4 regions of the Breoghania sp. JC706 genome follow, and region 4 is predicted to be linked to each of the others. Evidence: predicted binding sites of a transcription regulator. Region 4 holds the regulator's gene; each other region holds the start of a gene.

Region 1 (7,380 bases), on a different contig from region 4:
CCCCTCATGCACCGCCGCCGTCATCGCCCGGACGACGCCGGGTGATGACTGTGGAGAGATCCGTCTCCTCGTTTCCGCATGTTCGCAAAACAGGAGTGATCGCGCCAACATGATCGCGCCCGTCGCTCGTGTCTTTCAGCTACGGCGGCCACCGCGAGACGGCCGAAAGCAATCCGTCCGGCAAGGTCCTCTGCCCCCTCTCCGGCATGTCGCTCACGATCCCTGGCAATCGTTTGGCAATTCCTTTGCGCCACAATGGCCTATCGGAACGGTGAGGCCGGGCCGGATGCAGGCAGGGGCCGGAGGCGAATCCGGGGCAACTCTGGTGGCCGGTGGCGCACCGGCGCTGCGTTCAGGTCCGGCTCGGACCGCCTGTTCCGGCGCTCAATTGGGGGAATGCGACAGGCTATGCGGTCAACGGCGGAGGAAAGACAAGGCGGTCCGGGGGAGGCGCTGGCGGCGTCCGCTCCGTTTGCTGCCGGTACCGCCGCCGGTCCTGCTCCCGGTCCTGCTCCCGGTGCCGGCCCGCAATCCGCGAACGAGTCAGATGAGGTTCGCGACACCTGGTCCGGCGCCTGGTCTGACACACCGCCCGATATCGGGATCGAGACGTCAGACGATGATCGCGCGCAGCTCGCGCCCTGGCTTCTTGCTGCGGCATCTGCGCTGGTGTTGGCGGCGATCGCCAGCGGCGTCTTTCTGCTCGGCAAGCCGTCGCCCGCGCCGCTGGCGGGCCTTGCCATCGCCTTTCTTGCCGGCGTCGGCGCCATGGCCATCCTGCGCCACGTCGATCTCGGCGGCCGCAGAGCGGCCGATGCGGCCGAGCTGAACGAGCTGCGACGCCAGACCGAAGCGCTCGACGATCTCGTCTGGGAACTGCGCGAATCCGATGATCGCCACCGCTCCGTCATCAACGCGCTCGGCGACATCATCTTCCGCCGCGACGCGGCCGGGCGCATCGTCTACGCAAACGAGACCTTCGCGCGCTGCTTCGGCATCGATCCGGCAAGGCTGGGCGGGGAGGCCTTTCGCCTGCCGCGCGCCGATCTGCCGGGGGCACCCGAAGACGCCCTGCCCGGCACCAGCGATCTCGCTTTGCAGACCACAGCCGGTCCGCGCTGGTTCGCCCGGCTGGACGTGCCGGTGCGCGACGGCGCGGGCGGGCCCGTCGTCCAGACCATCCTGCGCGATGTCACCCCCCGCCGTCTGGCGGAGGAGGCGCTCGTTGAGGCGCGTGACCAGGCGCGCTCAGCCAACGAGGCCAAGTCGCGCTTCCTCGCCACCGTGAGCCACGAAATCCGCACCCCGCTCAACGGCATTTTCGGCATGGGAACGCTTCTGCGCGACACAAGCCTCACCGCCGAGCAGGCAAGCTACGTGGAGGCGATCTCCTCCTCCGGCGAGGCCTTGCTCGGCCTCATCGACGAGGTGCTCGATTTCTCGCGCATCGAAGCCGGCCGGCTGGAACTGCGGCCCATGTCCACCCGGCTGGAGCTTCTGGCCGAGCGCGTGGTGGAACTGCTCGCCCCGCGTGCCCAGGCCAAGGGCCTCGACATCGCCTGCTATGTCTCCCCGGACGTGCCCGACGAGGTGCTGGTCGATGCGCCGCGCCTGCGCCAGGTGCTGATCAATCTGGCCGGCAACGGCATCAAGTTCACCGATCGCGGCGGCGTGCTGATCGAGATCCTGCGGGCGGATGCCGAAGCCTCGGAGAATTCCGGCCACCGCGGGGCCGGTGCGGCGCGTCTTTCCGCCCGTGTCCACGACACCGGCATCGGCCTGTCCCGGGAGGCAGCATCCAGGCTTTTCACCGAATTCGAGCAGGTCGATCCCGGCCCCGCGCGCCGCCACGGCGGCACCGGCCTCGGCCTCGCCATCTCGCAGCGCATCGTGGAGGCGATGAACGGCCGCATCGTCATCGACAGCGAACCGGGCCAGGGCGCCACCTTCTCCTTCGACTTCGAAGTGGAGGCCGAAGATGCGACCGCCTCCCCGCTTCGCGGGGATTTCCGGGGCCAGCGCGTCGGGCTGATCTACGGCGACGGCATGGCCGCCACGCTGATGGAGCGCCGGTTGCGCGACTTCGGCTGCGTGGTTGAGAACCTCGCGGAGGATGCCCCCGGTGGGGACGGCTCGCCGACCATGGCAGAGCGAGACCAGGCGGGCCGCGACGCTGCACAATGCGATATTCTGCTCGCCGACCACGGCTCGCTCGCCGACCCAGCCGGCTGGCTCTCGCGGCTGAGGGGTGCCGCTGTCGCGGCCCCGGTCATCATCATGGTCACGCCGGCTGAACGCGGCCACTTGCCGGCGCTTCGCCGGGCCGGATTCGATGCCTATCTGGTCAAGCCGGTGCGCAGCGTTTCGCTCGCCAAGGTCATGGCTGCGCTCGTGGCCGGCGAGCCGGTGGGCGAAGGTGACGCCGCCTGGCGCGACGAGCGCGAGGCCTTCGGCCCGCGTCCGCAAGCTCTGCGCATGCTGGTGGCGGAAGACAACGACATCAATCTCATGCTCACCACGGCGCTTCTGAAAAAGCACGGTCACGAGGCTGTCGTCGCCCGTGATGGCGAAACGGCGCTGGCACTCATCCGGCGCACGCATTCCGGCGAGGACCCGCCGTTCGCCGCCGTGTTCATGGATCTGCACATGCCGGGCATCGACGGTCTTGAAGCGATTCGCCGGATCCGCGAGGCGGAACAGGCGCACGATCTCAAGGTCACGCCGATCTTCGCGCTCACGGCGGATGTGACGGCCGGATCGCGGGCCGAGGCGGAAGCCGCCGGTGCAGATGATTTCCTGACCAAGCCGCTCGATCCGGATGTGCTTTCCGATCTTCTCGAGCGCTGCGGCCTTGCCTGATCGCGGCGGTTTGCGAAAGCCGCACGCGGAGCCGCATACCGCCGTTTCGCGCGTGCCTTCGGTGGCCGGGGTCCCTCCCGGCTCGCCAAATTTGCCATCAGCAGCGTGACGTGGCTTCAAGCAACCGTTATATTGCCGGCTAACCATGGATCCGCCGGGTCCGCCGGGCCGCACGCGGATGGCGTGGCGGGTTTCGGTGGGTGTCATCGAACTGTCGGAAATCTGTGGTTTATGACGGTTCAAGCCGGACGTTTGTTGGCGTCCCGGCTTCAGCGTTCAACAAAGGCGCCGGAGCCAGGCCCGGCCGAAAAACGGGGAAGCGCCAGGCCGTGCCCGATCCGAGCGGCACGCATGCTGGGCAGAGGCCGAAATTCATGAGACAGCAAGCCAAATTGTCGCCCGCCAGACTGGTGCGCAAGTTCATGCCTGTTCATCGCGATTCCGCCCGTCTGGGTGGCTGGCTGCCGGGCCAGGGCGTCGCGTTGCCGTCGGCGGGACCGGAAGCCGCGCGCAACGGCGGCGCCTCCGTGTCGCTCGGCCGCATCGGCTCGCTGGAAGTGCGCCTCGCCCGAAAGGCTTCGGAGATCAAGCGCGCGCAGGAGCTGCGCTATCAGGTCTTTTACGAGGAGATGTCGGCCATCGCCGATGGTCAGACGCTCGCCTCCGGGCGCGATGCGGATGCCTTTGACGAATTTTGCGACCATCTCCTGGTGTTCGACCACGACGTCGCGGAGCGGGCCAAGCCCTTCGGCCGCCGCAAGCCGCGCATCGTCGCCACCTATCGCCTGCTGCGCCAGTCGGTCGCCGAACGGTTCGGCGGTTTCTACACCGCCGGCGAATACGACATCCAGACACTGCTGGACGGCAAGCCCGAGCTGAATTTCCTGGAGCTTGGCCGCTCCTGCGTGCTCAAGCCCTACCGCACCAAGCGCACGGTGGAACTGCTGTGGCACGGCATCTGGGCCTATGTGCTGATGCACGGCATCGACGCGATGATCGGTTGCGCCTCTTTCGAAGGCACCGATCCCGACCGGCTCGCCGTGCCGCTTTCCTATCTCCACCATTTCGCCAGGGCGCCGGAGGAGTGGCGCGTTCGCGCGCTCGACGAGCGCTATGTCGAGATGAACCGGCTGCCGGCCTCCGAGGTCGATCTCCGTGGCGCGCTGCGCGAGATGCCGCCGCTGATCAAGGGCTATCTGCGGCTGGGCGCTCATATCGGCGATGGCGCGGTGGTTGACCACCAGTTCGGCACGACGGATGTCCTGATCATCGTGCCTGTCGCCTCGCTCAACAGCCGCTATGTCAACTATTACGGCAGCGGCGCGGAGCGTTTCGCGAGCTAGACGCCCCGCGCGAGCGGAGCGGGGCGCGCCCGCTTCGGTGGGCCGGGAGGATAAACGGGAGCTGCAACGCCCCCGCTCCATTGGGGGCAAGGGACCTTGCCGTCAGCCGTCATATCCCTCGATGATGAGAAGATCGCCCGTCGAGAATTTTGTTCGGATGGCCTTCGCGGCCTGGTACTCCGGCGAATTGTAGCAGGCCAGCGCTTCCTCGTAGCTTTCGAACTCGATCACCACGTTGCGGCTGCGCGACGTGCCTTCGAGGGCGGAATAGGTTCCCCCGCGCACCAGGAACCGGGCGCCGTGACGCTCGAATGCCGGTTTGGCCGTGGCAATGTAATCCTTGTAGGCCTCCGGATCGTCCACATCGACCCGCGCGATCCAGTATCCCTTTGCCATTCGAACCTCTCTCATACCCTGAACTGCTGCGCCCCGAACTGCCGTCATGATTTGGCGACACGCTCCGGCCAGATGATTTGTGCATGCGCAGTTTTGGCGAGTGCGGTCTTCGGTTCAAGGCCAAACTGGCCGGCAAGGGCGGGGATCGGCACCGGGCTTGCCGGATGTTGAAAAACCGTCAAGCTTAACCGCCCCTTAAAGCGCCGCATTCTAGCGTGAAGCAGAAGGCGCGGCGGTCCGGACCGCTTGTCTTTTCGCACAGTGACCGAACGACAGGACGCAAGAGGCGGCCGATGGCCAGCAGACGCGGCAACCGCGGCGAACGTATCGAACCGAGAATGGGCGGCGCCCCGAAAGCGCCGGATCTTCGCATCGATAAGTCCGACCGTCCGGCCGCGAAAGGGGCCCGGGCGCCCAGCGGCGCGAAGAAGGCAGCGCCCCGCCCGCAACGCGCCGAAGACGGCTCCTCCGACCAGCGGCGCAAGCCCGCCGGCCCGGCAAAGGCCGCGGCCGGAGCCTCCGGTCAGCGCCCGCCCCGCCCCTCCTCCGCCCGCAAACGCCGCAAGCCGCGCCGCAAGGGAGGCTCCGGTTCCGGCTCGGGTGGCGGCCGGTTCACGCGGCTTCTCAAGCGCGGTCTCTACTGGGGCATGGTCGCCTGCGTGTGGGGCTTCATCGTCGTCGCCGGCACGCTTGCCTATTTCGCCGCGCAACTGCCCCAGAGCTATGACTGGAAGGTTCCCGCGCGCCCGCCGAACGTCAAGATCGTTTCCGCGGAAGGTCGGCTCATCGCCAATCGCGGCGAGACGGGTGGCGAGGCCGTGCGCCTGGAGCAATTGCCAAAGTACCTGCCCAACGCCGTGATCGCCATCGAGGACCGCCGCTTCCGCAGTCATTTCGGCATCGACGTCATCGGCCTCGCCCGCGCGCTCGTCACCAATCTGGTGCGCGGCGGGGTCGTCCAGGGCGGTTCCACGCTGACCCAGCAGCTTGCCAAGAACCTGTTCCTCACGCATGAACGCACGATCAGCCGCAAGATGCAGGAGGTGGTGCTCGCGCTCTGGCTGGAGACGCGCTACTCCAAGGATCAGATCCTGGAGATGTATCTGAACCGGGTCTATTTCGGTGCCGGCGCCTATGGCGTCGACGGTGCGGCCCGGCGCTACTTCGGCAAGTCCGCGCGTCAGGTGACGCTGGCGGAGGCCGCGACCCTCGCAGCCCTTCTCAAGGCGCCCTCGCGCTATGCGCCGAACCGCAATCCCGATCTGGCGGAAGAGCGGGCCCGGCTCGTTCTTGCCGCCATGCATGATGCCGGCTTCATTTCCGAACGCGACGAGAAGAACGCCATCGACCACCCCGCCCTTGCTGTGGCCGGAAACGGCGCGGCAGGGACCAACTACATCGCCGACTGGGTGATGGACCTGCTGCCCGGCTATATCGGCCGGATCGATCGCGACGTGATCGTCGACACCACCGTCGATCTGCGGCTCCAGCAAGAGGCGGAGCGGACATTGTCGGACGCTCTCGACAAGAGCGGTAAGAAACTGGGCGTGAGCCAGGGCGCGCTGGTGGCGCTTGATACTTCCGGTGCGGTCAAGGCGCTGGTCGGCGGGCGCAACTACCGCAAGAGCCAGTTCAACCGGGCGGTCTCCGCCGAACGCCAGCCCGGCTCGGCCTTCAAGCCGTTCGTCTACCTCACGGCGCTCGAGCAGGGCATGACGCCGGATACGATCCGTGTCGATCAGCCGGTCTCCATCAAGGGCTGGAAGCCGAAGAACTACACCAAGAAATATTATGGCCCCGTGACGCTTCGAAAGGGGCTCGCCTATTCGCTCAACACGGTCGCGGCGGAGCTCGGCTACGAGGTCGGGCCGAAGAACGTGGCCGCGACGGCGCGACGGCTCGGCATCACCTCCGACCTGAAGGCCAATCCGTCGCTGGCGCTTGGCACCTCCGAGGTCACGCCGCTGGAAATCACGGCCGCCTACGTGCCCTTTTCCAACGGCGGCTGGGGGGTCATCCCCTATGTCATCCGCTCGGTCAAGACGGAGAGCGGCAAGGTGCTCTACCACCGGGTCGTCGACGGACCCGGCCAGGTGATCCAGCCCGACAAGCTGCGCGAGATCGATTCCATGCTCGGCGAAACGTTGGTCACCGGCACCGGAAAGCGCGCGCGTCTGGGCGATCGGCCGGCCGGCGGCAAGACCGGCACCAGCCAGGACCTGCGCGACGCGTGGTTCATCGGGTTCACCGCCAACTACACCGCCGCCGTGTGGCTCGGAAACGATGACAATTCGCCCACGAAGTCGGCCACGGGCGGGACGCTGCCGGCAACGATCTGGCACGATTTCATGGTCAAGGCGCACGAGCATATGCCGCTGGTGGAACTGCCGGGCATTCCCGTCGGCGGTCCGGTCATTGCCCGCGAGCCTCCCCCACCGGCCCCTCCGCGCAACCTCGCGGAAGGGCGGACAGTGGAACCGGGCAACCGGGTCATGCCGCCGCCGGGCGGTGGTTTCTTCCGTCGTCTGTTCGGCGGCGGTTGAGCCTCGCGCGCCGTGTTCTGGCCGTGCATGATCGTACGAATACGTCTGGAGGCCGTGTTGATATCGGCCTTCGTAAAAAAATATAGCCGCATGCGCAACGAAATAGATGGATGATGAAATAAAAACGGAAAAAGAGCGGTTTTATTCATCGAATTAATTGAAAAATACAAACAGAAAGTGACGTAGAGTAAAATATAATCGCAATTCAATAGGTATTTTTCACAATTATTTAACTTGAG
Region 2 (7,380 bases), on a different contig from region 4:
CGAAATGCCAGAGCATGTCCCAATCAGATTGAACCAATCCGATCGATAAGGATATGCTCAAACTATTGATCTGGGGCGATTTCTTGTCGTTCAGACGGAACCGTCTGAACGGAAAGCGCTTCAGGCTGGCCGGCGGCGCTCGCCTTTCCCCTCACCGGATCAGCAGCGTCACCCAGTAGATGCCAGCCGAAAGAGCGGCGGCCACCGGTACCGTCACCACCCAGGCGGCGACGATCGTGGTGAAATGGGCGCGGCGTACCAGCTTGCGCCGTTGCAGTTCCTCGTGCGGGGCGAGGCTTTCGTCCCAGGGATCGGCCCCGCCCTTGCGCTGCTTGCGCACGTAGGCCCGCCGGCGCTTGGAATGGGCGGTGTAGTATTCGCGGAAGAAGCCGACGCCGAACACCGCGCCCACCGCGATATGGGTGGAGGAGACCGGCAGGCCGAGCGCGGAGGCGATGATCACCGTGAGGGCTGCGGAAAGTGCCACGCAATAGGCGCGCAGCGGGTTCATCTTGGTGATCTGCTGGCCGACCATGCGGATGAGACGCGGCCCATAGAGAAACAGGCCCAGCGAAATGCCGACCGCGCCGATCAGCATGATCCAGACGGGAATGTTCACCTTGGAACTGAACTCGCCGAATTCCACGGTGTGGACGATTGCCGCCAGCGGACCGACGGCGTTGGCCACGTCGTTGGCGCCGTGGGCGAAGGAGAGCAGGGCGGCGGAGCAGATCAGCGGCAGGTGGAAGAGCTTGCGCAGCGACTGGTTGCGGTTCTCCATGCCTTCCGACTGGTAATAGACCCAGGGCTTCGTGGCGATGAAGGTCAGCGCGAAGACCGCGATGCCCAGGATCGTGATCTCCATCGCATCCGGGTGCCAGACCTTTTTCAGTCCCTTCATCACCAGATAGCAGGCGAAGGCGGCGGCCATCACCGCCATAAGCAGTGGCACCCAGCGCCGGGCGGCGGCGATCTTGTCGTCCTGGTAGACGATGTTGATCTTGATGAGGGCAAGCAGCGCGGCTGCGACGACGCCGCCCAGAAACGGCGAAATCACCCAGCTTGCGGTGATGGCGCCGACGGTCGCCCAGTTGACGGCGGAAAACCCCGCCGCTGCGATGCCGGCACCCATCACCCCGCCGACCACCGAATGCGTGGTGGAGACCGGCGCGCCGATCCAGGTGGCCACATGTACCCACATGGCGGAGGAGAGCAGCGCGGCCATCATCGCCCAGATGAAGGTGTCGCTGTCGGGCACAAGGGCTGGATCGACGATGCCCTTGGAGATGGTGGAGACGACGTCGCCGCCGGCCACCAGCGCGCCCGCCGTTTCGAAGGTGGCGGCGATGACCAGGGCGCCCATCAGGGTCAGCGCGCGCGCGCCGACGGCGGGGCCCACGTTGTTGGCGACATCGTTGGCGCCGATGGTGAGCGCCATGTAGCCGCCGAGCACCGCCGCGACCACGATGATCAGCGTCGTGGAGGAGACGCCCATCGTCAGCCCGGCATAAAGGCCGGCAAAGACGAGGAAGACCAGCGCCAGACCGGGCGCGGCCAGCCGCGCGGCGATCGACCGTCCGGCCTTTTCCATCGTCATGAACTTGTTGAGGTCTTTGTCGAGCGACGATTTCCTGATCGCCGCGCGCCTCTGCGGGGCCGTGTTGTTCACGGTCATCCTGGTCCGCCTGTTTTCAAGCACCGGCATCGCGCATGCCGGCATGTGTCCGCCTGCCTCCGGCGGGTCGGCCCGCCCCTGTTCGCCACGGTCATAGGCGGATGAAGGTTTTATGACAACGTGTCGATGTTACGGAGGTGCACGATTCAACGGGCAACGGCGTCGCACTCAGAGGGTATTGTGGGCCTCAAGTCCCAGAAGAAGCGCGGCAAGCTGCGGTTCCTCCACCAGATCCGCGGCTTCCTTGGGCGACATCCAGCGCCGCTCGCGTTCCTTCTTTTCCGGCCAGGTTTTCAGCTCGTCCTTCACCTTCATCGGAAACACGCCGACTCGGCACAGCACGTTGTGCCTCTCGTCCAGCCGCTTGATGTAGTCGTAATGGCCGATTTCGTCGCGCTCGATCTTGCCGCGCACGCCGGCCTCCTCATAGGCCTCCAGCAGGGCGAGCTTGTGCGGCGCGGTGCTCTTCTTCGGCCAGCCCTTCGGGATGATCCAGCGCCGCGTGTCGCGGCTGGTGACGAGCAGCACCTCCAGCGCGCCCTTGCTGGTTCGGAAGGGCAGGGCCGCATATTGCCGCTTGCGCTTCAACTCGGGTGCGACTTCCAGCGTCGCCGGGCGGATGACGGCCGACACGACCTTCAGAAAAGAGTTCATGTGCAGTCTGTGTTGTCTTTCTTGGCCGGGAGGAGACTTTCGGGATGCGCACGCAAGACGCGGGTGCGGACGAAAGACTTCTTTTGTGCGAATTCGGCAAGGCGACCCGGCACGCGAAAACCACGCGTCCGGGATGCGACGTCCCGCCGGAAAATTCGAATCATCGAAAGCTAGAATGCAATTATGACAGAAGTGCAGGCTTCTGTATTCGCACGTAGACGTGGTGCGGCGCCGGTCAGGAAAGGCTGACCTCAGGCGAGCCCGGGAATGGGAATGCCGAATGTCTGTGCCAGCAGCACGCCGTTGAGCGACAGCACCAGCAGAGTGCCCAGAATGGCGATAGCCTGCGTCAGGCGCGAGTTGCGGAACTCGCCCATCACGTCGCGCCGGCCCGTGGCGATCACCAGCGCGATCATCGGGATCGGCAGCACCAGCGACAGGATCACCTGGCTGATCACCAGCGCCTGTGTGGCATCGACGCCCATGGCGATGACGATGAAGGCCGGCACCATGGTGACGAGCCGGCGCAGCCAGATCGGAATGCGGAAGCCGATGAAGCCCTGCATGATCATCTGTCCCGCCATCGTGCCGACGACGGAACTGGAGACGCCGGAGGCGATCAGCGAGACCAGGAACACCGCGGCCGCCGCGACGCCCAGCAGCGGCGTCAGCGTGTGATAGGCGGTCTCGATCTCCGCCACGTCGGAATGGCCGAGATGGAAGGCGGCCGCCGCCATGATCACCATCGCCATGTTGACGAGCCCGGCGATCGCCAGGGCGACGATCACCTCGCGGTTGGAATAATTGACGAGCTTGCGCTTCTGCTCGGTGTCGACAGGGCCCGCGCGGTGCTGGGTCAGGCCGGAATGCAGGTAGAGCGCATGCGGCATCACGGTGGCGCCGACGATGCCGACGGCGATGGTCAGCGCGAAGGCGTCGGGGATCTGGAAGCCGGTCATGCCGGCGGCCGCCCCGCCCCAGTCAACCGGTGCGATGAACAGCTCCACCACGTAGCAGGCGCCGATCAGCGTCACCAGCGCGCCGATGATCAGTTCCATCGTGCGAAAGCCCGAGCGTTCGAACAGCAGGATCGCGTAGGTGACCACCGCCGTCACGGCCATGCCCCAGATGAGCGGCATGCCGAGGAGAAGGGCAAGCCCGATCGCACCGCCCAGGAATTCGGCGAGGTCCGTCGCCATGGCCGCGATCTCGCTCGCCACCCACATGAACCAGACGACGGGACGGGGAAACTCGTCGCGGCAGAATTCGGCGAGATTGCTGCCCGTGGCAATGCCGAGCTTGGCGGAAAGCGCCTGGAACAGCATGGCGATCAGGTTGGCGGCGAGCACCACCCACAACAGCGCGTAGCCGTAACGCGCGCCGGCCTGGATGTTGGTGGCGAAGTTGCCGGGATCCATGTAGGCGATCGAGGCGATGACGGCAGGGCCGGTGAACAGCAGCATCGATCCGCGGGTGCGACCCGCAAGCGCGTCACGAATGGCGACGGTCGTACGTGTCGAAAGGTTCATCCGCTCAACCTGCGAAGGGTTGCTCATGCCACAGCCTCTAATTGTCGTCCGCACCGCCCAGGGAACGGCGCACCGTCAGAACGGCACGGCCTCGTCGCCTCCGGGCGTTGCGAGAAAACAGACCCGGTTCTAACTCGTCCCGATCTTCCATCCTCGATTCCCCGGCCCCAATTCCCTGGCCCCGATCTCCCGGCGCCCGCACGTGCCGGCCCCGCAAGCCGCCCATCCCCGAAACCGCCGCTCCTCAAGGTTGCCGTTCCTCGAGACTGCTCGGCCATGAAGCCAGAGCGACCAGTGCTCCCGGGTATCGCCGGGCGGAGCGGATGAGATTTGCGGCGGGCCAACCCGCCAGGGGAACGTCGCGGCCGGATTGGAACCAAGTTTAAGATTGTTCCAATATAGCCTGTGCTATGTTAGTTTGCAAAGACAATTATTCGTAAAATTCCGGTGGCCGGTGGGGTCGCAGCCCGTTGCGGGCCGAGGCGGCATGATGTGGGGGCCTTTGGGAAAACAAGGCAAGTATCCGCTGCGAAAAGGATTTGTGCCGCGTACCGGATGCCGGGGCCAGATGGCGAGGAATGGGGGATGATGGTGCAAGCGGATGGGCTGCGGTCTGGCGCAGTCGGTCCCATGGCGCTAAAGCTGTCCCCGTTCCGGATCGGTCGCACCCGCCAAAGGCGGGGAACCCGGAAGAGGTTCGCGGTCGGTTCGCGGAAATCCCGGTGACGGTCCCGAAAGGAGGCTTGGGAAGCGCGCTCCTGTAGGGGGCGCGGGTCGCGGTGGGGGCGGAAAGCGCAAAGAAAAGGATGCTCGGCATGCGGGCTGGCAAGGGGGCGAAGGCTCCCGAACACACACTCATCGACGAGGAGGCGCACCGGGCCGGCTTCTGCAAGGTGCGCGCCGCGCGCCGCACCGAACTGGCGGAAGACTATATCGAGCTGATCGACGATCTGCTGACCCATCAGGGCGAGGCGCGTCAGGTCGATATCGCCGCCCGTCTCGGCGTCACGCAGCCCACCGTCGCCAAGATGCTCCGCCGTCTTGCCGAGGACGGCCTTCTGGAATCGCGTCGCTATCGCGGCGTCTTTCTCACCGAGGCCGGTCGTACCATGGCGCGCGAGAGCCGCAGCCGGCATGACGTCGTGGAGCGCTTCCTGCTGGCGCTCGGTGTAAGTCCCGATACCGCTCATCAGGACGCCGAAGGCATCGAGCATCACGTTTCCGCCGAAACGCTCGACGCGATGCGCCGCTTCGCGCAGGACCGCGATTGAGCCGTTTCGCACAACGCGCGCGATCGCGGCGCGTCGTTCCGGCGCACTGGCGGCGCGATTGACCCGGCGCGTCGGGCGGCTAGTTTAGCGGGCGGAGAGAAAACCGCCGTCATCGCACGCGACACGAGCAAATGGGGTATCCGCCTATGGCCGAAGTGACCAGGGAAGCCGTTCTTGACCGGCTTGCCAAGGTAAAGGGACCGGATCTGGAGGGGGACATCGTCTCGCTCGGGCTGGTTTCCGACATTTTCATCTCAGATGGCCGCGTCATCTTTTCGATCACGGTGCCTGCGGAGCGGGCACAGGAACTGGAACCGTTGCGCCAGGCGGCGGAGAAGATCGTCTCCGAGATCCCGGGCGTGGGCAAGGTCATGGTCGCGCTGACGGCCGAGAGGAAGCCGGGAAGCCCGGCGCCGCAGCCCGCAGCCGCACCCGTGCGTCCTGCGCCTTCGGCCGCCCAGGCCGGGTCCGTGCCGCCGCCCATGGCCGCAAAGGGCGCTTCCAACGGCAATTCCGAAAAGCCCGGCATTCCGGGCATCGGTGCGATCATCGCGGTCGCGTCGGGCAAGGGCGGCGTCGGCAAGTCGACCACGTCCGTCAATCTCGCGCTGGCGCTGCAGGCGAACGGCCTGAAGGTGGGCGTGCTCGATGCTGATATCTACGGCCCCTCGATGCCGCGCCTGCTGCATGTCGCTGGCCGGCCCGAGCCCGTCGAGGGTCGCATCCTCAAGCCGATGGAAGGCTACGGCCTCAAGGTCATGTCCATGGGCTTTCTCGTGGAGGAAGACACCCCGATGATCTGGCGCGGGCCGATGGTCATGTCGGCGCTCACCCAGATGCTGCGCGAGGTCGCCTGGGGCGAACTCGACGTGCTCGTCGTCGACATGCCTCCCGGAACGGGTGATGCGCAGCTCACCATGGCGCAGCAGGTGCCGTTGGCCGGTGCCGTCATCGTCTCCACCCCGCAGGACCTTGCGCTGATCGACGCCCGCAAGGGGCTCAACATGTTCCGCCGGGTGGACGTGCCGGTTCTCGGCATCGTGGAGAACATGAGCTACTTCCTGTGCCCCCATTGCGGCGAGCGCTCCGACATCTTCGGCCATGGCGGCGCCCGGGCGGAAGCCGAGAAGCTCGGCGTTCCCTTCCTCGGCGAGATCCCGCTTCACATGGACATCCGCGAGAAGTCGGATGCGGGCACGCCCGTCGTGGTGTCCGATCCCGACGGCACCCATGCGGCGCTCTACAGGGATGTCGCCTCCCGCGTCTGGGCGGAGGTAACGCGCCAGCGCGATGGCGGCGAACAGGCCGCACCGTCGATCGTCTTCGACTGATCGCCCTTTCGCCCGATACCCGAATGCCCTTGCGGCAACCCACGATCGGCGGCACACTGTCGCCGATCGGAGGCGTGCGCCGCCATCGGGCATGACGGGACCATCCCGTATCCAACCTGAATGCCGCGCGATTGTCCCCGGTCGGCGCACGTCGAGCGACGGGCGCAATGAGCGAAGGGATGGCGATGAGCGTCGAGGGAGAGGGCGTTCTGTCGCGTTGGTCCCGGCTGAAGCGTGGCGAGAAGACCGCGTCGGAGATCGAGCGCGAGAGGGCAGGAGACGAGGAGGCCGGCGCGAACGGCGATGACGGGCTCGTGCCCGCAGCCGCGATGGCGCCGCCGCAGGATCGCTCCGGCGAAGAGGCTGCCGGCGATGACGGCGATCCCGAGCGCATGCTGACGGAAGAAGACCTGCCCGACATCGACAGCCTGACGTCCGGTTCCGATTTCACCGTCTTCCTGCAGAAGAACGTGCCTGCGCATCTGCACAAGCTCGCCATGCGCAAGCTGTGGCGCTCCGATCCGGTGCTCGCAAATCTCGACGGCCTCAACGACTACGACACCGACTATTCCCTCAAGGAGGTCTGGGACATAGCCGCCCAGTCCGCCGAGGATCTGGCGCGCGGGGCAAAGCGGCTCACCGCGTCCGACATGCGTGCCCGCGAAACCGGCGCTCGCCGCAAGGCCGAGGCGGAGCGACGCGCCCAGCCTTCCGCACCGGCCGCGCCGGACCGGATCGCCGATGCTGGCTCGGAAGCGAGGCGCGACGAGCGGCCTCGCCTTGGGCAGGGGGAGGCGGAAGCGCAGGCGGATGCGGTGCCGCGCACGGATGCGAGTGCGCCAGGGGGAGGAAAATCGGATGGCTGAACGCGCCTTTCGTGCCTATCGCGCCGCTCCCCGGGTGGAGCAACTGACCGCGGA
Region 3 (7,380 bases), on a different contig from region 4:
GAAACGTCAAGTCCGCCGGTCGGCTCGTCCATGAAGACAAGGCGGGGTGCGGTGACCAGATTGCGCGCGATCTGCAGGCGCTGACGCATGCCGCCGGAAAAGGAACGTGGGTCGTCATCGATGCGATCGGTGGCGATCTCGACGCGCTCCAGCCAGTGTTCTGCCTCACCCCGAATCTTGCCATAGTGACGGGCGCCGACCGCCATCAGCCGTTCACCAACATTGGCACCGGCTGAGACCGACATGCGCAACCCGTCGATCGGGTTTTGATGGACAAAGCCCCAGTCGGTGCGCATCAGCACGCGGCGTTCGGCCTCCGACATGCGGAAGAGATCGCGCACGGTGCCGTCGCGCATGCGGTATTCGACGCAGCCGGCAGTCGGCGTCAGGCGCGAGGCGAGACAGTTCAGAAGCGTCGTCTTGCCGGATCCGCTTTCGCCGACAATCGCCAGAACTTCGCCGGGCCAGAGCGACAGCGAGATATCGCGACAGCCGATCCGGTCGCCGTAGAAGCGGGTCAGCCCGGAGGCACGCAGAAGCGGCAAGTCTTCGATGGCGACCGGCGGGGTTTCAACGTGTTCGTTCATTGATCGACCTCCCAACCGGCAACGGGAGCCGAGCCATCTTCGGGCCTGTGGCGCTCGCAATAGTCCGTGTCGGAGCAGACGAACATGCGACCGCCCGCATCATCCAGGATGACCTCGTCGAGGTAGACGCCGCGCGACCCGCACAGCGCACAGGGCTCGTCGAAGGTCTGGATCTTAAAGGGATGATCCTCGAAATCGAGGCTGACGACGGAGGTGTGCGGCGGGATGGCATAGATGCGCTTTTCACGACCCGCGCCGAAGAGCTGCAAGGCCTCGCAATCGTCCATCTTCGGATTATCGAACTTGGGGATCGGGGACGGGTCCATCACGTAGCGGCCGTTCACGTTCACCGGATAGGCGTAGGTTGTGGCGATGTGGCCGTGTTTCGCGATGTCCTCGTAGAGCTTGACGTGCATGAGGCCGTATTCGGCGAGCCCGTGCATCTTGCGGGTTTCCACCTCGCGCGGCTCCAGATAGCGCAGCGGCTCCGGGATCGGCACCTGATAGACGAGGATCTGGTTGGCGCCAAGCGGTGTCTCGGGAATGCGGTGGCGGGTCTGGATGACCGTCGCCTCCTCCGTCACCGTCGTCGTGCGCACCCGGGCGGTCGTCTCGAAAAAGCCGCGAATGGCGACCGCGTTGGTCGTGTCGTCCGCGCCCTGGTCGATGACCTTGAGAATGTCGTCCGGCCCCAGCACCGAGGCCGTGATCTGCACGCCGCCGGTGCCCCAGCCGTAGGGCATGGGCATCTCGCGACTGGCGAAGGGCACCTGATAGCCCGGGATCGCCACGGCTTTCAAAAGCGCGCGGCGGATCATCCGCTTCGTCTGCTCATCCAGATAGGCGAAATTGTAGACGGGGGCGGCATCCTTGCCGTCGATTGCGGAGAACTCGTTCATTCCGCGGCCTCCTTGCTCTCCTGCGCCGAACGCTCCTCGTATTCGCGGCGCATGCGGCGCACGAGGTCGAGTTCGGCCTGAAAGTCGACGTAGTGGGGCAGTTTCAGATGCTCGACGAAGCCGGTGGACTGGACGTTGTCGGAATGCGAGAGCACGAATTCCTCATCCTGCGCGGGTGCCACGACGTCCTCGCCGAATTCGCGCGCCCTCAGCGCCCGATCGACCAGCGACATGGCCATGGCCTTGCGCTCGCCCTGACCGAAGACGAGACCGTAGCCGCGGGTGAACTGCGGCGGCGCCTTGGCCGAACCCTTGAACTGCGTAACCATCTGGCATTCGGTCACCTGGATCTCGCCGATGGAGACGGTGAAGCCAAGTTCCGGGATCTCGATTTCGACCTCGACCTCGCCGATGCGGATCTCGCCGACGAAGGGGTGGGTCCGGGAGTAGCCGCGCTGGGTGGAATAGCCGAGCCCAAGCAGGAAGCCCTCATCGCCACGGGCGAGCGCCTGAAGCCTGAGATCGCGGTCGGCCGGAAAGGACAAGGGTTCGCGGGTGAGGTCGCCGACCTCCGCCCCCGCTTCCTGCTCGCCGTCGCCCTCGATCAGATCCTCGTGGGCCAAAAGATCGGTGACGCGCGGCATCGGCCGATCCTCATCGGTTACCTCGGCGCGGGCGGGCTCCTCGATGTCGGCGCCTTCAAGCGTCGGGTCGAGCAGGCGATGGGTGTAATCGAAAGTGGGGCCGAGAAGCTGGCCACCGGGCAGGTCCTTGAAGGTGGCGGAGATGCGGCGCTCAATGCGCATCTTCGATGTGTCGATTGGCTCTGAGAAGCCGAAGCGGGGCGCCGTGGTACGCCAGGCGCGCACGAGGAAGATCGCCTCGATGAGATCGCCGCGCGCCTGCTTCATCGCAAGCGCGGCGAGATCGCGGTCATAGAGCGAGCCTTCCGACATGATGCGGTCAACCGAGAGCGCGAGCTGCGTCGCGATCTGTTCCAACGTGATGTCGGGAACATCGCGAAAGCCGCGGCGCTTGTCTGCCAAGAGCCGGTGAGCATTGCGGATGGCGCGCTCGCCACCCTTTACGGCGACATACATGGGCTCAGGCCTCCCCGATCTCGATTGCGGTGGAACGCGGCAGGCCGGCGACCGCCTCGCGCGAGACGAAGATCACGTCGATCCCACGTGGATAGAGCCCGTGATTGGCAATCAGCTGCTGCCAGACGGCTGCCGAAACGCCGTTCGGCGAGAAGGGCTGCCTCTCCTTGATACCCGGGCCCGACAGGGCGACCGGCATACCACCCGCAAAGCCGGATACCGCGACAATCACCGTGGCGGAGCGATCCGGATAGTCGGACGTACCGGGACCGAATTGCGTAAGCGGCGGCAGATCTTCCGGATTTGCGGCGACCGCAAAGTCGGCGTCTGCCGGGGTCTTCACCAGGGGCGCGCCCGTCTGAAACCGCAGCCAGTCGGCAGTGCCTGCCGCCCTGGCAAGCGAGGGACACAGGAAGATCGACGTGTCCGGATCGACAAGCGCGCAAAGGATATCGGCGGCTAGCGGCGGGAGTTCCCGAGGCGGCTTCGTGCGAGGGTCAAGCGGCAGGATGGTGCCGGGACGGGCCAGCGCATCGAGGACGATCCGGAAAACGCCTTGCGCATCGAAGACCGGGTTACGGAAGCCGCCGGAATAATTGCCTGAATGGATGTCGTTGCGAGGTTCGCCGTTCACTGGTCCTCTCCGCGTGTCATGGTGAAGAAGTTGACCCGGGTGGCGGCGGCTTCTTCCGCCTTGCGGTGCGCCTCGTCCGCAAGACGCCGCCGCACGAGGCTGAGCAGATGCGTATCGACCGCCTCCGCCTCGCGCTGCCAGACCGCATCGAAGACGGCCGCAAGCCGCGCCTTCTCGAGATCTCGGCCGAGAACGCAGGAAAAGCCGATCTCCCCGGAAGACAACCGGACTGTCGCGCGGGCAACCGTCGCCTCGCCGAGATTGAACGGTGCACCGGCACCGCCGGCACGCCCGCGCAGCATGACGAGACCGGTCTCGGGACCGCGCAGCAGCTCTGCTTGCGCGTCCTCGGGCCAGGCTTCGATTGCGCCGCGCAACTCCTCAACACTGGCACGTGCGAGGATGCCCATCACTTCCCGTCGTTCCATCGACAAACCTCTCCTGTCAGGCTCGCGTCCCTCGACTGCGGCAGACTCTCATGACGGCCCGTACCGCGTCGCCAGATCCGGCGAGAACACCGCGTGTTGTATAGTTATCTATACAAGTGTATCTTTCACGACAAGGGGTATCCGATTTCAATGACGCAGCGATGACACAAAGGGCCCGACCGGATATGTGACGGACCGTGGCGGCAGATGACCGCTTGGGATCAGGAGAGGAAGATCGGGCCGATGACGGCGACAGACGGGAGCACGACCGGCATCTCGATGGAGCGCAGCGGCGGCGTGGCGCTGTGGCGGCAGATCGCGGAGCGGCTGAAAGGTGACATCCGCGCAGGTCTTTGGGGGCAAGGTGCGAAGCTGCCGGCGGAAGCGGAGCTTGCCCGGCGCTTCGGCGTCAATCGGCACACGATCCGCCGGGCGGTCGGCGAACTCGCCAACGAAGGGTTGGTATCGTCGCGCCAGGGCCGCGGAACGTTCGTTGAGAGCGCCCCGATCAGCTATCCGATCGGTTCGCGCACCCGTTTTTCGGAGATCATCTCGCGACAGGCCCGGGAACCGGGCGGACGGCTGATCGCTTCGTTCCGCGAAACGGCGGCACCGTGGCTGACGGACAAGCTGCAGTTGCCGGCCGGCTCCGCCCTGCACCGGCTGGAAACGCTGCATGTGGCGGACGGTATTCCGGTTTCGGTATCAACCGCCTGGTTCCCTGCCGCGCGCTTCCCCGATCTTGTACTGCACTATGCGGAGACAGGATCGGTGACGAAGGCCCTCGCCGCGCACGGCGTGACGGATTATTCCCGCGCCCGAACCGATATTTCGGCGCGCATCGCAGAACCCGACGAAGCGCGCCTCTTGCAGATACCGCCCGATGCCCCGGTTCTCGTTACGGCCGTGCTGAACGTGGATACAGGCGGCAAGCCGATCCAGGTGGCCCGCACGCGCTTTGCGGCCGAACGCGTCCAGCTCACGGTAGAAAGCTGACGCGCCCCGTACCGCATCGAGGCCGGCAGCAAGGCTGCGGCGCCCCCACTGCAATTTCGGTCCGTCCGCCCCTTTCGGTCAGACCGTCTTTGTGGCGACCAGGCAGTAGCACATCGGGATCTGCGCAGAACGACCCTGGTAAATATCGTATTGCGGCTCACGGTTGCTGTGCGGGTATTCCGTCAGCTCGGCGATCCGCAGCCCTGCATTCGCGCAAGCCGTCACGATGTCTCCCAGAGTGTGCTGAAACCAGTAGCCGATCTCACCCTTGCCGTGATCCAGCCCGTCATAGGTGATGATCTCTTCGATCTTCTGCGGTTGCCGCTCGAAATAGCTGAACGCGAGTTCATGGGGCGCGGCGCTCGCGGGATCGAACATCTCCAGAATGGGATGGGTTTCGTAGACGACGAGCCGCCCCCCGTCGTTCAACAGTTCCGAGACGATCCGGAAGAACGCAGGCAGATCAGGCATCCAGTTGAGAACGCCGATCGTGATCAGCCCCAGATCGAATTTGCCGAGCCCGGAGGGCAGATCATAGACGTCGGCTTCGACCAGCCGCACATCGGCGCCGCAGGCCGCCGCCAGCCTCGCCCCTTGCGAGATGAACGCCGCGGAGTGGTCGATTCCAAGCTTGGGCACGAGCCCCAGGGCCTGCAGCGACAAAAGCTCGCGGGCATTGTTGCAGCCGACCTGGAATGCCGTTGCACCCGAGAGGCTCAGGGCCCGAAGCGTTTCCGTCAGGCAGCTGTCCAGCACCGAAAACCCGGGTTCCCGGACCTGGGCAAGGAGAGCATCCCACTCGTCGCCCTGCTCATGAAGCGGGGCGGAGGCTTCCCAAACAGCACGGTTGGCCGCCGTATAATCCGAGATTGTCTTCGTCATCGGTTCCACTCCTTCAAGCGCACGACAAAATCCGCCCGCACCACAAATCGCCCCACACAACGGCGGAATGATCGGTTTTGCGTGACAGATGACAGAGGGGGTTTCAGCTGCGTCCCCAGAGGGATTTGAGCTTATTCGGAAAGGCGAGGTGCGCCATTGTCGAGGCAATGGCGCGCCGGGGAGGATTCGAACCCCCGACCCCCAGATTCGTAGTCTGGTGCTCTATCCAGCTGAGCTACCGGCGCCTGCCGTGGGCTTTCGCCCGGGTCGTCGGCGGATGCGGGACATCCGCCTGTCGTTTCTGTGCGGCGCGCTTAAGGCGTTCCCGAACAGCGCGCTACCTCTACTGCCTAAGCTTTCCGATTGCAAGCGTGGCGAACGCGAATTCTGTTTTAAGGCCCAACCAGTGGTCATGCCTGTGGAAATCGCCCCTTTGGCAGGTCGCTATGTCAACCGTTTCCAGGATCTCCGGCACGCTCGTCCGGCGCATTGCCGAAGTCCCGCTCCAGCCTGCGTGTACCGTCCTGAACCGCCCGAGCCCGGGTGAAATCCAATGGTCGGTCGGGCAGCGTGATGCGAAAGACGGCTCCGGGGCCATGCTCCTCCAGGGCGATTTCACCACCATGGGCACGCACGAGTTCGGAAGCGATGGCAAGCCCCAGTCCCGTGCCGCCCGGCCGGGCGGAAGCTTGAAAGGCGCGAAAGAGATTCGCCCGCGCGGCCGCAGGCACGCCCGGACCGGTGTCCGCGATTCGAATCGTCACCACCGTGCCGGTGCGCTCAGCCGCAACCGAGAGTCGTTTAACCACCGCCGGGTCGCCCTCTCCCTGAAGCGCCTGCACCGCATTGCGGCAGATGTTCATCAGGACGCGGAAGATCTGCTCCGGGTCGGCATCGATCTCCATATTCTCGGCGACCCGGTTTTCCCACGCGATAGCCTCGTGTTCGACAAGCCCCTGCACCTGGCCGACATCATCGACGATGCGGGCAAGACGCACGATCCGGCGGGCGGGCGGCGCCTCCTGGGCGCGGCCGTAGGCGAGCACCGCGCGGGTATATCCGACGGCACGGTCGAGCGTGGAGACGATCTTGGGCGCAAGCCGGGCCGCGAGCGGATCCGAGCTCGTCTCCAGGCGCTCCAGAAAAAGCTGGGCGGAGGCGAGAAGATTTCTCAGATCGTGATTGATCTTGGAGACCGCAAGACCGAGGTCGGCGAGCCGGCGCTGTTGATGCAGCGTCTGGCCGAGCGTCTTTTGCATGGTGGAGAGCCGTTCTTCGGCCTCGCCGATCTCGTCGGCGCGGCCCGACGGCACGATCACCCGTGAGGCATCCTCCGGAGCTTCGCCGAAGCGCGCCATGTTGGCGGAGAGCCGTTGCAGCGGCCGTACGAACAGCCAGCGCAGCGAAATGTAGACGAGCGATGCGGTGATGATCGAAATGACCAGCGACAGACCGAGGATGCGGACCGCAAACCCGAGCATCGCCTTTCGCAGCGGCGTCTCCGGCATGACGATCTCTATCGTGCCGCTCATGCCCATTTCGGCCTTGCCGATGATACGCAGGGTCCGCCCTGCACCGTTCATCAGCGTATCGAAGGCCTGAACGATCGAGGCCGACGCATTCATCCGGCTCATGTCGACAACCTCGTCGACCATGGGCGGCATGGTGTCCATGGCGATGAGGCGTCGGGTCGGGCCATCGTTGAGCGCGATCGCATCCGATCCCGTCGCCTGAAGCAGCCGCGTCTGAAGGGCGGGCGAAATGACGTCGGATTCCGCAAGCACCGCGGCGGCGACACCCGCGGTGCGCAGCTTGTCCGAAAGCCAGTTGTTTCTGAAATTTGCGATGGAGGGC
Region 4 (7,380 bases):
TTGCCGCCCCCGGCATCCTGACCGGCACCATCATCGGCCTCGCCCAGGCGTTGGGCGAGACCGCGCCGCTGCTGCTGATCGGCATGGTCGCCTTCGTCGCCGACTATCCGGCGACGCCGATGGATCCGGCCACCGCTCTTCCCGTCCAGATCTACATGTGGGCGAACGAGGCCGAACGCGCCTTCGTGGAGCGCACCTCCGGCGCGATCATCATTCTTTTGATGTTCCTGGCCGTCATGAACATCACCGCGATCATCCTGCGCCGCAGGTTCGAGCGCCGCTGGTAGCGGGCCGCGCCGGGCGAGAAACGGATTTGCGAGACCGTGCCGTCCGGCGCCTGCCGGCGGCACGGGAAACCGCCGAAAGGGTTTTGACAATGAGCGATGCAATGGAAATGACGGGCGATACCGCCGCGGCCTCCGCCGCCGCCGGCAATCCCGTCATGATGCGCGGGCGCGATGTCTGTGTCTTCTACGGCGAAAAGCAAGCGCTCTTCGGCGTCGATCTCGACGTGCGCGCCAACGAGGTCACCGCACTGATCGGCCCGTCGGGCTGCGGCAAGTCGACCTTCCTGCGCTGCCTCAACCGCATGAACGACACCATCGAGGGCTGCCGGGTGACCGGCAAGATCACCCTTCAGGGGGCCGACATCTACGATCCCAAGGTGGACGTGGTGGAACTGCGCGCCTCCGTCGGCATGGTCTTCCAGAAGCCGAACCCTTTCCCGAAGTCGATCTTCGAGAACATCGCCTACGGTCCCCGCATCCACGGTCTTGCCAAGAACAAGACCGAGATGGAGGAGATCGTGGTGACCAGCCTGCAGAAGGCGGGACTGTTTGAGGAGGTCAAGGACCGGCTCGACGAGCCCGGCACCGGTCTTTCCGGCGGCCAGCAGCAGCGCCTGTGCATCGCCCGCGCCATCGCCGTCAGCCCCGAGGTCATCCTCATGGACGAGCCGTGCTCCGCGCTCGATCCCATCGCCACCGCGCGCGTGGAGGAACTGATCGACGAGCTGCGTGAGAACTACACCATCGTCATCGTCACCCACTCCATGCAGCAGGCCGCCCGCGTCTCCCAGCGCACCGCCTTCTTCCACCTCGGCAATCTGGTCGAGGAAGGCCCGACGGACGATATCTTCACCAGTCCGCAGGACAAGCGCACGCAGGATTACATCACCGGTCGCTTCGGATGACGCCACGGCGATCCGCGCCGGACCGTCATTCGTACGAGAGGAAACAAGAATGTCCGAACATATCGTCACCGCGTTCGACCAGGATCTGAAGCAGCTTGCTGGCAAGATCGCCGAGATGGGCGGTCTGGCGGAGACAATCGTCAACGACGCCATCACCGCGCTGATGCGCATGGATGGCGAGCTTGCGCAGGCCGTGATCCAGGCCGACCGTCGCCTCGATGCGCTGCAGTTCCACATCGAGGACCAGGCCGTCCTGATGATCGCCCGCCGCCAGCCGATGGCCGGCGACCTGCGCCAGATCGTGGCGGCCATGCGCACCTGCAACGAGCTGGAGCGCGTCGGCGATCTCGCCAAGAACATCGCCAAGCGCGTCATCGCCATCGGCGGCGAACTGCGCTCCAAGAAGCTGGCGATCGGCGTGGAGCACATGGCCGAACTCGCCATGGTGCAGCTCAAGACCGTGCTCGACGCCTACATGCAGAGCGATGCGGAAACCGCCAAGGCGGTGCGCGAGCGTGACGAGGAGATCGACCGTCTCTACACCTCGCTGTTCCGCGAGCTCTTGACCTACATGATGGAAGATCCGCGCAACATCACCTTCTGCGCGCACCTCCTGTTCTGCGCCAAGAACATCGAACGCATTGGCGATCACGCAACCAACATCGCCGAGAACGTCCACTACATGATTACCGGCCAGCAGCTCACCGACGAGCGCCCGCGCACGGACGAAATCGACATCGCGGCCGTCGACGGCGACAATGACGACTGACACGTCCGACGGTTAATCGAGAGAGGCTGGAGACGCTTGGAATGCCGAAGGTCCTGATCGTAGAGGATGAGGAACCGCTCAGACTGCTTCTGCAATACAATCTGGAAGCGGAAGGGTACGCGGTGGAGACCTGCGCACGCGGGGACGACGCCGAGGTGATGCTGCGCGAGGCGCAGCCCGATCTGCTGCTGCTCGACTGGATGCTGCCGGGCCTGTCCGGCATCGAGCTGTGCCGGCGGCTCAGGGCGCGCGAGGAATCGAGCCGTTTGCCGATCATCCTGCTCACCGCGCGCGGCGAGGAGGCGGAACGCATTCGCGGGCTTTCGACCGGCGCCGACGACTACGTCGTCAAGCCGTTCTCCATTCCCGAACTGATCGCCCGCGTCGGGGCCATCCTGCGTCGCTCCAAGCCGGGGGTGGTCTCCTCCCAGTTGCGCTCCGGCGATATCGAGCTCGACCGCGAGACCCGCCGCGTCTACCGCTCCGGCCGCGAGATCCATCTGGGCCCGACGGAGTTCCGCCTGCTGGAATTCCTGATGCAGGCGCCGGGCCGCGTCTTCTCCCGCGAGCAGCTTCTTGACGGGGTGTGGGGCCACGACGTCTATGTCGACGAGCGCACGGTGGACGTCCATGTCGGCCGTCTGCGCAAGGCGATCAACCGCGGCAAGGTGAAGGACCCGATCCGCACCGTGCGCGGCTCCGGCTACGCCTTCAACGACCAGTTCGCGGTGGCCTCGTAAGGGGGGACGCGTGGCGCATGGCGCGAGCTCGGCCGGTCTTGTGATCGGCCGCATTTCACAATTTCTCTTCCGTCATCACCCGGCGCAGTCCGGGTGATCCAGCGCCCTCCATGCATGCTGCAGCCGGAGATGGATTGCCCGGACAAAGCCGGGCAATGACGGAGGAAATTCCTGATTTGGAAACCGAACCTTGGAAGGTGCGCGGCGGCGGCGTGCGTCAATTCCCCCGCCAATTACCGGCCCAAAAAAGAAAACGGCCGCCCGGGGGCGACCGTTTCTCTGAAAATCGTCTGTCGAAGCCGAAACCTTATCCGCGGGCGCGCTTGTCGCGGCGGCGGTCGTTCATCGGCTGGTAGGCGATCCGGCAATGGTGCGGGCAGTAGGGGACGCCCGGCTCCGAATTGCGGCCGCAGAAATAGAAATCGTCGGTGCTCGGGTCGCCGATCGGCCACTTGCAGGTGCGCTCGTTGAGCTGCAGGATCGTGGCCCGCTGCTCCTGGGGAATGACGAGCTCGGCCACCGGGGCCGGCTGCGTCGCCACCGCCGCGACAGGCGCCGCTTCCGTCTTCAGAGCCGTCGCGCCGATCGTGCGCGGTGCCGCCGGCGCCGCCGGGCGGGCGGGCGCCGCCGTCGTCGCGGGACGCGTGCGGCGCGGCTTGGCCGGGGCCGCGGCGGTCTTGGCGCGCCCGGAAAGACCCAGACGGTGAACCTTGCCGATGACGGCATTTCGTGTAACGCCACCGAGTTCGGTGGCGATTTGACTTGCGCTCAAGCCTTCTGACCATAGCCTCTTCAGAAGGTCGACGCGTTCGGTTGTCCAAGACATTAGATAACAACTCCGCCGGATAGCCGCTTCTCAACGGATATACTTCATACTCAGGCGCCGGTTGGCGTCTGTCAGAATTAACAGATTGGTTGCGAACCCGGTCCGCCGCACGAGATATCGTGTCTGAGTGGGCGAACAATACAATATGGCGGAAAGCGCCTGCAACCCTGAGGGACGTAAAAACGGCGGAAATCCGTAGTTTTCCCCAGATTAGCAGGGGCGACATTTCGCCATTTTCGAGCAAAGCAGATGGTCAAGCTTTGCATTGACACTCCCGCGCCACGACGGTGTATATAGAGCCTTCGCTGTCGTGCCGCCACATTGGCGGCACGCTTTGTTTTTGGCCCTCATTTTTGGGGATCGGACGATGAGTTCGTCGGCACTTTTTGGAACGTACGCGCGTAGTGAGCTGGCCTTCGTGAAGGGCGAGGGTTGCTGGCTGGAGACGTCCGACGGCCGACGATTCCTCGATTTCGCCGCCGGCATCGCCGTGAACTCTCTGGGACATGCCCACCCCCATCTCGTCACTGTTCTGCAGGAACAGGCGGCGAAACTGTGGCACGTCTCAAATCTGTACACGGTTCCGGGCCAGCAACGGCTCGGCGAGCGGCTTTGCGAGGCGACATTCGCCGACCGGGTCTTCTTCACCAATTCCGGTGCGGAGGCGATGGAGGCCTGCATCAAGACCGCGCGCCGCTACCAGTATGCCAACGGCTCGCCGGAGCGCTACGGCATCATCACCTTCGAGGGCGCCTTCCACGGCCGCACGCTGGCGACGATCGCCGCCGGTGGCCAGGCCAAGTATCTGGAAGGCTTCGGTCCCAAGGCGCCGGGCTTCACCCAGGTGCCCTTCGGCGACCTCGATGCGCTCAAGGCGGCCATCGACGAGACGACGGCCGCGATCCTGATCGAGCCGATCCAGGGCGAGGGCGGCATCCGTCCGGTGCCGCACGAGTTCCTGCGTTCGCTGCGCGCCCTGTGCGATGCGCACGGCCTCTTGCTGATCTTCGACGAGGTCCAGACGGGCGTTGGCCGCACGGGCAAGTTCTTCGCGCACGAATGGTCGGGCATCACGCCGGATCTGATGGGCATCGCCAAGGGCATCGGCGGTGGCTTCCCGATGGGCGCCTGCCTTGCCACCGAAGAGGCGTCCGCCTGCATGGTGCCGGGCACGCACGGAACGACGTTCGGCGGCAACCCGCTCGCCATGGCGGTGGGCAACGCCGTGCTCGATGTCGTGCTGGCCGATGGCTTCATCGACGGGGTGGCGCGCAAGGGCCTGGCGCTCAAGCAGAAGATCGCGTCCGTCATCGATGCGCACCCGCATGTCTACGAGGCGGTTCGCGGCGAGGGGCTGATGCTGGGTATCAAGTGCCGCGCGCCTGTGGGCGACGTGGTCGCCGCCGGTCGTGCGAACGGCCTGCTGTCGGTTCCCGCGGGCGACAACGTGGTGCGCCTGCTGCCGCCGCTGACGGTCAGCGAAGAGGACATGGATGAGGCGGTGAGCCGTCTCGATGCCGCCGCCGCGGCGGTGGAGGGCGCTATCGCGAAGGAGACGAGCGCGTGAAAAAGAACGGCGCAACACGCGATTTTCTGGACCTCAGCGCGGTCCCTGCCGCGGAACTGAAGGCGATCCTCGCCGAGGCTGTGCGCCTGAAGGGCGTGCGCAACGGCGCGCATCGCGGCCAGGGTCCGCTCGCCGGCAAGGTGCTGGCGATGATCTTCGAGCAGCCCTCCACGCGCACCCGCATCTCCTTCGATGTGGGCATGCGCGAGCTTGGCGGCGAACCGCTGATGCTGACCGGGCACGAGATGCAGCTCGGCCGTGGCGAGAGCATTCCCGACACCGCGCGCGTGCTCTCGCGCTTCGTCGACGCCATCATGATCCGTATACTGTCGCATGAGGATCTGCTGGAGCTCGCCGAATACGCCACGGTTCCGGTGATCAACGGGCTGACCAAGGTCTCCCATCCCTGCCAGCTCATGGCCGACCTCATGACCTACGAGGAGCACAAGGGCTCCATCGCCGGCAAGCGGGTCGCCTGGGTGGGGGATTCCAACAACGTGCTGCATTCCTGGATGCAGGCGGCCGAACGCTTCGACTTCCAGCTCCGCGTCGCCACGCCGCCGGAACTGGCGCCCGACATGGCGCAGGTGGAGAAGATCCGCTCCGCCGGCGCCGACATCGTGCTGACCAACGATGCGGACGAGGCCGTGGAGGCCGCCGACTGCGTCGTCACCGATTGCTGGGTCTCCATGGGCGACGACGAGGAGGAGGCGACCCGCCACAACCTCCTGAAAGCCTATCAGGTCAATGCGCGGCTGATGGAAAAGGCCGCGCGCGACGCCATATTCATGCACTGCCTGCCCGCCCACCGCGGCGAGGAGGTGACGGACGAGGTCATGGACGGCCCGCAGTCCGTTGTCTTCGACGAGGCGGAAAACCGGCTGCACGCCCAGAAGGGCGTGCTTGCCTGGTGCCTGGGAGCGATACCGAACTCATGACGTCCGAAAGACAAGCCGCAACGGACGCGGGACCGATCGATCTGGCCGGCGACGACGCGGTGCTGCCGTTTTCCGTCGAGCCGCTCGACGTGCGCGGTCGCGTCGTCTACCTGGGCGACACGGTCGACGCGATCCTGCAGCGCCACGCCTACCCGCCGGCCGTCTCGCGTCTGCTCGGCGAGGCCATCGTGCTCACCGCGCTGCTCGGCACCTCTTTGAAATTCGAGGGGCGTTTCATTCTGCAGACGCAGACCAACGGGCCCGTCTCCATGCTGGTGGTCGATTTCGAGACGCCCGACGCCATCCGTGCCTGCGCGAAATTCAAGGACGAGGCGGTGGCGGAGGCGGTCGCCGCCGGCCGCGCTTCGCCGAGCGAGCTTCTGGGCACCGGCACGCTCGCCATGACCATCGATCAGGGCCGACACATGAACCGCTACCAGGGCGTCGTGGCGCTCGACGGCGGCTCGCTGGAGGATGTCGCGCACCAGTATTTCGCGCAATCGGAACAGATCCCGACGCGGGTTCGCCTCGCCGTCGGCGAGGTGCTGGAACGCCGCGCGGGCGAGACGCCGAGCCACGCCTGGCGGGCCGGCGGCCTCATCGTGCAGTTCTTGCCCGAAAGCCCGGAGCGCATGCGCAAGCCGGACCTGCACCCCGGCGATGTGCCCGAAGACGTCGACCTGCCGTCCGGCGAGGAGGACGATGCCTGGGTGGAGGCGCAGGTTCTCGTCGATACCATCAAGGACGTGGAACTGACCGATCCGGCCATGGCCGCGGAACGGCTTCTCATCCGGCTCTTCCACGAGCGCGGCGTGCGCGTCTTCGACCCCACCCCGCTCCACGACCGCTGCCGCTGCTCGCACGAGCGCGTCGGCGAGATGCTGCGCGGCTTCTCCGCCGACGACATCGACCACATGACGGTCAACGGTGAGATCGAGGTGACCTGCGAGTTCTGCAACTCCACCTACCACTTCGACCCGGCCGAATTCGAAGGCGCGTCCGACGGGGACGACAGGCCGTAGGGCCGGATTCCCGTTTTTGCTGCGGCCCATCCTTCGAGACGGCCCTGTCGGGCCTCCTCAGGATGACGTTGTCGTGTTGATGTTTCATCGAAGGCATCAATAAACACAACGTCATCCTGAGGAGCCCGCGCCAGCGGGCGTCTCGAAGGATGGGCTACAGCACGAAGACCCGCGCCCCGCTTCTCCCCGATCGTGAAACCATCCACGGCGCGTGCGCCTCACTCCGCCGGAGCCGCCCCTCTGCCGCCGTGGCCATAAATCCCGCGATAGGTCGCGCGGATGTCGCCGCCGATGCCGAGAAGTGCTGGGATCAGGAACAGCACCAG

The links. The regulator PhoB, encoded in region 4, activates phosphate uptake and scavenging genes when phosphate is short. The targets are predictions, from matches to a motif close to TGTCATNNANCTGTCAT.
Region 1: a site for PhoB is predicted at 3,061-3,077, ahead of V2L18_RS16970 (GNAT family N-acyltransferase). Genes of this name have one in related genera too.
Region 2: a site for PhoB is predicted at 1,777-1,793, ahead of V2L18_RS18190 (inorganic phosphate transporter). Genes of this name have one in related genera too.
Region 3: a site for PhoB is predicted at 3,799-3,815, ahead of phnF (phosphonate metabolism transcriptional regulator PhnF). Genes of this name have one in related genera too.

Annotation. Positions count from the first base shown of each region.
Region 1 is NZ_JBANCG010000007.1:360,836-368,215, forward strand. It holds gene V2L18_RS16965 (response regulator) at 409-2,859, shown strand; gene V2L18_RS16970 (GNAT family N-acyltransferase) at 3,234-4,202, shown strand; gene V2L18_RS16975 (DUF1330 domain-containing protein) at 4,305-4,598, opposite strand; gene V2L18_RS16980 (PBP1A family penicillin-binding protein) at 4,892-7,141, shown strand.
Region 2 is NZ_JBANCG010000008.1:289,932-297,311, reverse strand. It holds gene V2L18_RS18190 (inorganic phosphate transporter) at 152-1,675, opposite strand; gene V2L18_RS18185 (NUDIX hydrolase) at 1,844-2,329, opposite strand; gene V2L18_RS18180 (Nramp family divalent metal transporter) at 2,581-3,858, opposite strand; gene mntR (manganese-binding transcriptional regulator MntR) at 4,674-5,129, shown strand; gene apbC (iron-sulfur cluster carrier protein ApbC) at 5,276-6,460, shown strand; gene V2L18_RS18165 (DUF3306 domain-containing protein) at 6,628-7,326, shown strand; gene V2L18_RS18160 (molecular chaperone TorD family protein) at 7,319-7,380, shown strand, end outside.
Region 3 is NZ_JBANCG010000006.1:102,637-110,016, reverse strand. It holds gene phnK (phosphonate C-P lyase system protein PhnK) at 1-554, opposite strand, end outside; gene V2L18_RS13715 (alpha-D-ribose 1-methylphosphonate 5-phosphate C-P-lyase PhnJ) at 584-1,486, opposite strand; gene V2L18_RS13710 (carbon-phosphorus lyase complex subunit PhnI) at 1,483-2,586, opposite strand; gene phnH (phosphonate C-P lyase system protein PhnH) at 2,591-3,220, opposite strand; gene phnG (phosphonate C-P lyase system protein PhnG) at 3,217-3,648, opposite strand; gene phnF (phosphonate metabolism transcriptional regulator PhnF) at 3,892-4,644, shown strand; gene V2L18_RS13690 (class I SAM-dependent methyltransferase) at 4,723-5,526, opposite strand; tRNA gene V2L18_RS13685 (tRNA-Arg) at 5,695-5,771, opposite strand; gene V2L18_RS13680 (HAMP domain-containing sensor histidine kinase) at 5,976-7,380, opposite strand, start outside.
Region 4 is NZ_JBANCG010000002.1:24,789-32,168, forward strand. It holds gene pstA (phosphate ABC transporter permease PstA) at 1-287, shown strand, start outside; gene pstB (phosphate ABC transporter ATP-binding protein PstB) at 395-1,192, shown strand; gene phoU (phosphate signaling complex protein PhoU) at 1,242-1,961, shown strand; gene phoB (phosphate regulon transcriptional regulator PhoB) at 2,003-2,701, shown strand; gene V2L18_RS03340 (GcrA family cell cycle regulator) at 3,009-3,527, opposite strand; gene V2L18_RS03345 (aspartate aminotransferase family protein) at 3,895-5,094, shown strand; gene argF (ornithine carbamoyltransferase) at 5,091-6,032, shown strand; gene V2L18_RS03355 (Hsp33 family molecular chaperone) at 6,029-7,054, shown strand; gene V2L18_RS03360 (efflux RND transporter permease subunit) at 7,273-7,380, opposite strand, start outside.